One region of the Salmonella bongori NCTC 12419 genome, then DNA from elsewhere that is predicted to be linked to it. Evidence: predicted binding sites of a transcription regulator. Region 1 holds the regulator's gene; the other holds the start of a gene.

The links. The regulator Fur, encoded in region 1, represses iron uptake genes when iron is present. The targets are predictions, from matches to a motif close to ATAATAATGAGAACNACTATCAA.
Region 2: the regulator Fur is predicted to act here: its motif matches at 1,868-1,890, upstream of sodA (superoxide dismutase [Mn]).

Annotation. Positions count from the first base shown of each region.
Region 1 is NC_015761.1:655,634-659,051, reverse strand. Features, by position in the region: gene ybfF (esterase) at 1-610, shown strand, start outside; gene ybfE (LexA regulated protein) at 740-1,033, shown strand; gene fldA (flavodoxin FldA) at 1,184-1,714, shown strand; partial or broken gene SBG_RS22935 (fur leader peptide) at 1,918-2,003, shown strand; gene fur (ferric iron uptake transcriptional regulator) at 1,996-2,448, shown strand; gene tcuR (tricarballylate utilization LysR family transcriptional regulator TcuR) at 2,563-3,418, shown strand, end outside.
Region 2 is NC_015761.1:3,933,602-3,937,019, reverse strand. Features, by position in the region: gene cpxA (envelope stress sensor histidine kinase CpxA) at 1-351, shown strand, start outside; gene yiiM (6-hydroxyaminopurine reductase) at 434-1,105, opposite strand; gene sodA (superoxide dismutase [Mn]) at 1,175-1,795, opposite strand; gene SBG_RS18615 (TRAP transporter substrate-binding protein) at 2,125-3,108, shown strand; gene SBG_RS18610 (TRAP transporter small permease) at 3,127-3,418, shown strand, end outside.

The DNA.
Region 1 (3,418 bases):
GTCGCCGCGCGATCCGGTCATGCATTATCCGGCAATGGCCCAGGATCTGCTGGATACACTTGATGCACAGCAGATCGAAAAAGCGACTTTTATTGGTCATTCAATGGGCGGTAAAGCGGTCATGGCACTAACAGCGCTGGCGCCCGATCGCATCGATCGTCTGGTTGCGATTGATATCGCCCCCGTGGATTATCACGTTCGCCGCCACGATCGGATTTTCGCGGCTATTAACGCCGTGAGCGAATCCAACGCCACGTCCCGCCAACAGGCAGCAGGTGTTATGCGCCAGCATCTTAGCGAAGAAGGGGTGATTCAGTTTCTGTTAAAATCCTGGAGTGAGGGGCAATGGCGTTTTAATGTCCCGGTATTATGGGATCAGTATCCGCATATCGTGGGCTGGGAAACCATTCCGGCCTGGGAACAGCCGGCGCTGTTTATCCCTGGCGGCAACTCGCCGTATGTAACGGAAACATACCGCGACGCTCTGCTGGCGCAATTCCCGCTGGCGCGAGCGCATGTGATTGCCGGTGCGGGTCACTGGGTACATGCTGAAAAACCTGAGGCGGTCTTGCGCGCCATCCGCCGTTACCTGCACGATACCGCTAACTGATTAAAAACTCATCGCCCGCGCACGATTACGCGCACGGGCGTTGGCGTCGCTTCTTCGCTGATGTATGATGGCGCGCTATCCATCCGGGCATAAGCCTGGCTGATTGTTTCCCCCGAAGTCACCAAAATCATGGCCAAAGAACAAACGGACCGTACGACATTAGATCTGTTCGCGCACGAGCGTCGCCCGGGACGACCTAAAACGAATCCGCTTTCGCGCGATGAACAGTTACGCATCAACAAGCGCAACCAGTTAAAACGCGACAAAGTTCGTGGCCTTAAGCGTGTCGAATTAAAACTCAACGCACAAGCGGTTGACGCGCTCAATGAGCTGGCCGAAGCGCGTAACATTAGCCGCAGCGAGCTCATTGAAGAAATATTAATGAAGCAGCTCATGGCGCTGCGCGGCCAGGGGTTAGTCTGAAAACAAGTTTTGTTGCATATTTCGTGTAGCAGAGCGTGCAGTCCCACGTGATTGCTGTTTCCGCATGTCTGCCTGTTCTGCTATGATTGCCCTTATCCGTGGGCAATTCGCCACCACCATTTCAATAAGTTTCAAGAGGTTATTTTACTCATGGCAATCACTGGCATCTTTTTCGGCAGCGACACCGGTAATACCGAAAATATCGCAAAAATGATTCAAAAACAGCTTGGTAAAGACGTTGCCGATGTGCATGACATTGCGAAAAGCAGTAAAGAAGACCTGGAAGGGTATGACATTCTGTTGCTGGGCATCCCGACATGGTACTACGGCGAAGCGCAATGCGACTGGGATGACTTCTTCCCGACGCTCGAAGAAATTGATTTTAACGGTAAGCTAGTGGCGCTGTTTGGCTGTGGCGATCAGGAAGACTACGCGGAATATTTTTGTGATGCGCTTGGCACGATTCGCGACATTATTGAGCCGCGCGGCGCGACGATTGTAGGTCACTGGCCAACCGCAGGCTACCATTTTGAAGCCTCTAAAGGTCTGGCCGACGACGATCATTTTGTCGGCCTGGCGATTGACGAAGACCGCCAGCCTGAGCTGACTGCCGAGCGCGTTGAAAAATGGGTCAAGCAAGTTTCGGCTGAATTGCATCTCGACGATATCCTCAACGCCTGATCTCATGTGGCGCAGCATTATGTCTGCGCCGCATCAATAGACAAGACCAATCAAAATAATTGCTACAAATTTGTAACTTTCGCACCTATCCCTGTACAATGTCCGGGTGTAATCAGGTGGCGCCGGGATTTGCAGGCAACACCACAGTTTTATTAATATCTGCGAGAGACTTGCGGTTTTCATTTCGGCATGGCAGTCCTATAATGATACGCATTATCTTGAGTGCAATTTCTGTCACTTCTCTAATGAAGTGAATCGTTTAGCAACAGGACAGATTCCGCATGACTGACAACAATACCGCATTAAAGAAGGCTGGCCTGAAAGTAACGCTTCCTCGTTTAAAAATTCTGGAAGTTCTTCAGGAACCAGATAACCATCACGTCAGTGCGGAAGATTTATACAAACGCCTGATCGACATGGGTGAAGAAATCGGTCTGGCAACCGTGTACCGTGTGCTGAACCAGTTTGACGATGCCGGTATCGTAACCCGCCATAATTTTGAAGGCGGTAAATCCGTTTTTGAACTGACGCAACAGCATCATCATGATCATCTTATCTGCCTTGACTGTGGAAAAGTGATTGAATTTAGTGATGAGTCTATTGAAGCGCGCCAGCGTGAAATTGCGGCGAAACACGGTATTCGTTTAACTAATCACAGCCTCTATCTTTACGGCCACTGCGCTGAAGGCGACTGCCGCGAAGACGAACACGCGCACGATGACGCGAACAAATAAGTATAAATCTTTCAAAGAGCCAACCGCCCGGTTGGCTTTTTTATATCCCCTCTTTTCTGCCGCTTGATGTTGATTTAATGTAAAAAAACGCTATCGCATCTCAGGAGAGCAGGAATGGAGCTTCGCCAGTTACGCTATTTCGTCCGTATTATTGAAACCGGCAGTATGGGCAGCGCCGCGCAGGATCTGGATATTGGCGTTTCAGCATTAAGCCAACAGATGTCCCGCCTGGAAAACGAGCTCGCTATCCGTCTGTTGCAGCGTACTTCGCGTGGTGTTACACCGACCAATGCGGGTCTGGCTTTTTATTCGCAAGCACAACTCGCTTTGCGCCATGCCGACGACGCGATCCTTGCCGCCAGAGAAGCGCGTCTTTCGGGCCATGTGAGTGTAGGGATGGCTCCCAGTACCGCGTCCATACTGGGTATACCGTTTATTCATGCCATGCGGGAAAACTATGCCGATGTTCGTTTGCATGTGGTGGAAAGCCTGTCCGGTAATCTGGAAAGAATGATTAATACCCGCCAGATTGATTTAGCCGTAGTCTTTCAAAAAGATAAAATCCTGCGCTGGAGCGCCAGACCAATTCTTGAAGAACAGCTTTTTCTGATTGGCTCTCACGCCCTGTTGGCAACGCTTCCTGATAACCCCATCACGCCAGAACAACTGGCAGGCATTCCGCTCATTATGCCCAGCCAGGGACACGGGCTGCGCGGCAGGCTGGACGCTGTCTGCCAGGAATATTCGCTTAACGTTGAGATCGTTGCGGAAATTGACGGTCTGGCGTTATTGATGCGCGCCGTGCGTGATGGCCTCGGTGCCACGTTACAACCCGGTGCGGCGATTTCACACCTGGATAATGATGCGCTAAGCGTGATCGGCGTCCATAATCCGGTACTCAGCCGCCCCAACTTTTTAGTCAGTCTCTCGGACGATGAACTGACGCCAGCCGGGCTTGCCGCCAGAGTGG
Region 2 (3,418 bases), 1.2 Mb from region 1:
CCGCTCTATGGCAACCCGAACGCGCTGGAAAGCGCGCTGGAGAACATTGTCCGTAACGCGTTGCGCTATTCACACACGAAGATTGAAGTCGGCTTTTCAGTGGATAAAGACGGTATTACGATTACGGTTGATGACGACGGGCCAGGCGTTAGCCCTGAAGACAGAGAGCAGATCTTCCGCCCCTTCTATCGCACCGATGAAGCGCGCGACCGAGCATCCGGCGGCACCGGCCTGGGACTGGCGATTGTCGAAACCGCCATTCAACAGCATCGAGGCTGGGTGAAAGCGGATGATAGCCCATTAGGCGGTTTACGGTTGGTTATCTGGCTACCACTGTATAAGCGTTCGTAACAAGCAGTGTGGCGCCGGATGGCGGCGTAACCGCCTTATCCGGCCCGCGAGCCCGGTAAGCAACGCGCTACCGGGCGGAATATCATCCCCACAAACGTCGCGCGTTATTTTCAATTTTACCGCTCAGGCGGCGCTTTTGCATAGTTCGGGTCCAGCTTTTGGATAATCCTGCCGCCGACAGCAATCGATGGTACTGCTCATCATCAAATGGCATATGCCAGGCAATGGCGATCGCCTCTTGCACGCTGACATCGCTCAAGCGGGAGACCAGCTCCAACGGCGCATCTGTCGATACTTTGCCTGGCGCTATCACGCTGTAGAGCCAGCCGGTTTTACCCATGTTTTGCATCTGGCTCGCCATGTCGCTAATCGCGAAATGGTAATTGAGCTTAAAGCATGGCGACCGCGGCTGCGTTACCTGAATAAGCGCCTCTCCCCAACGAAAAATATCGCCGATAAAAACATTCTGTTCCGTCAGACCGTCAGTGGAAAGGTTCTCGCCAAATGCCGGAGCGACAAACCGCTCCGCCAGCGCCGGAAACTCCCGCGCCCAATAGAGGTAATGCTCACGCGGATAATGACACAGCGCGCGATCGGGACCGCCATGAATTTTTTTCTCCGCCTGCTCATCACTTTCCAGACCCAGCGCCGTCAGCATCAGTTCACCATCGACCTGCACTTTCGCAATAGCGCTGGGGCGGCTTCCCACGTAATCCTGAATGTTGCCTGTGAATACCTCAACCGGATAATGCATCGCGACTCCTTATGCAGATACAAAAAAAGCGAGTCATCAGACTCGCTTCTCACGGGCTTCAATGCAACTTTATTTTTTCGCCGCGAAGCGCGCCGCTGCCTCATCCCAGTTCACGACATTCCAGAATTCTTTAATATAGTCCGGGCGACGGTTCTGGAACTTCAGGTAATAAGCATGTTCCCACACATCCAGACCCAGAATCGGGAAGCCAGACGCGCCGGAAATGGCTTCGCCCATTAGCGGAGAGTCCTGGTTAGCGGTAGAAACCACAGCCAGTTTATCGCCTTTCAGCACCAGCCACGCCCAGCCGGAACCAAAACGGGTTGCTGCAGCTTTTTCAAACTCTTCTTTGAATTTCTCAACAGAACCGAAATCACGCTCAATCGCAGCTTTAAGATCGCCCTGCAGGGTAGTGCCTTTTTTCAGGCCCTTCCAGAACAGACTGTGGTTAGCATGGCCGCCAGCGTTGTTGCGCAGAACGGTTTTCTTATCCGCCGGTACCTGCTCCAGTTTAGCGATCAGTTCTTCAACCGGCAGATTAGCGAATTCAGGCAGGCTTTCCAGCGCCGCGTTAGCGTTATTGACGTAGGTTTGATGGTGTTTAGTGTGGTGAATCTCCATCGTCTGCTTATCGAAGTGCGGTTCCAGTGCATCATAAGCGTACGGCAGGGATGGCAGTGTATAACTCATAATCATCTCCATTATTGTCGAGCGGCACAGTGTTAACGCCGCGTAAGCAGTTGGTTCATTATAGTTAATTAAATGATATTGAAAATGATTATCAATGCCGTACTTTTTTCGTGGTTATAATCGCCGCGGCAACGGCTGAAAAACCACCGTTTTTCAGTCTCGTCGTAGAAACGACACGGTGATAAATTCCTGGAAACTAATAAATGTGAAACAGGGTTTCAAAATCTTTCTTTTGGTGCCAGGTTTTGTCAGTAGTGGCAAAATCAAAAAGGTTATAATTTCAGTACGCGATTACATTCCCGGCAAATTATTACCATTGCGAGGGAATTATGAAGCAACCTGGTTTTATACATCTGGCTACGCTGGCCTTACTCTTTACACTCTCTTTCTTCTCCCACGGCGAAACGGTTTTACGCCTGGCCTACGCTGAAAACAGTCAGCCGGTAAAAGATGCATTGCACTTCTTTGGGCAGCAAGTTGAAACGAAAACTGGCGGGGATATCAAAGTACAATACTTCCCGGATGGGCAGCTTGGCGGCGAGCGCGAACTGGTAGAGTTGACGCAGGTTGGCGTCGTCGATATCACAAAAGTGTCCTCCGGACTGATGGAGAGTTTTTCGCCTGAGTACGGCGTTTTCTCACTCCCCTACCTGTTTTCCAGCGTTGATGAATACTATCGCGTAATGGATAACCCACAGGTAATGGAACCTGTTTATCAAACCACCGCAGCACAGGGGTTTGTCGGCGTGGGTTGGTATGATTCCGGCGCGCGTAATTTTTATATGAGCAAAGCGCCGGTTAAACGCATTGAGGATTTGCGTGGGAAAAAAATCCGCGTAATGCAAAGTGAGACGGCAATCCAAACCCTCAAACTGTTGGGCGCTTCACCCATCGCCATGAGCCAGGCGGAAGTCTATACCTCGTTACAGCAAGGCATTCTCGACGGCGCGGAAAACAATGAGTTCGCTCTGACTATCGCCCGCCACGGCGAAGTCGCCCGTTATTACACGTACGATATGCACACCCGCATTCCCGATATCCTGCTAATGAGCACCCTCACACTGGAAAAGCTGACGCCGGAACAACAACGTATTGTCAAAGACGCTATCCAGGCATCGATCGCGTTTGAAAAGACCGCATGGGATAAGGAAATTGAGAAAACCAGGCTGGCGGCAGTGAAAGATTTCAACGTGGAATTCTACGACATCGACAAAAAACCCTTCCAGAACGCGGTACAGCCTATTTACGACGAACTGAAAAACAAACCGCGTCTTTACGGGCTATATCAACGTATCCAGACAGCAAAAAAATAATTTAATCAGGAAATTAAGATGAATACATTCAGAAAAGGACTTGATTCATTACTGGGCGCCGTCTGCTGCCTGATGCTGGCTATTATGGTGGGTATCGCCTGCTGGCAGGTGATGAGCCGCTACATATTGGGCGTTCCCAGCACCATTACCGAAGAGATGCTGCGATTTTTACTGGTATGGGTATCGATGCTAGGCATGGCTTTTGTCGCGGGTCAAAAACAGCATATTAGTCTGACCCTTTTGTTGGATAAAGCGTCGCCGACCCTTCGCGGCGGGTGGGACATTATCCTGCAGGTCATTTTTATCGCAT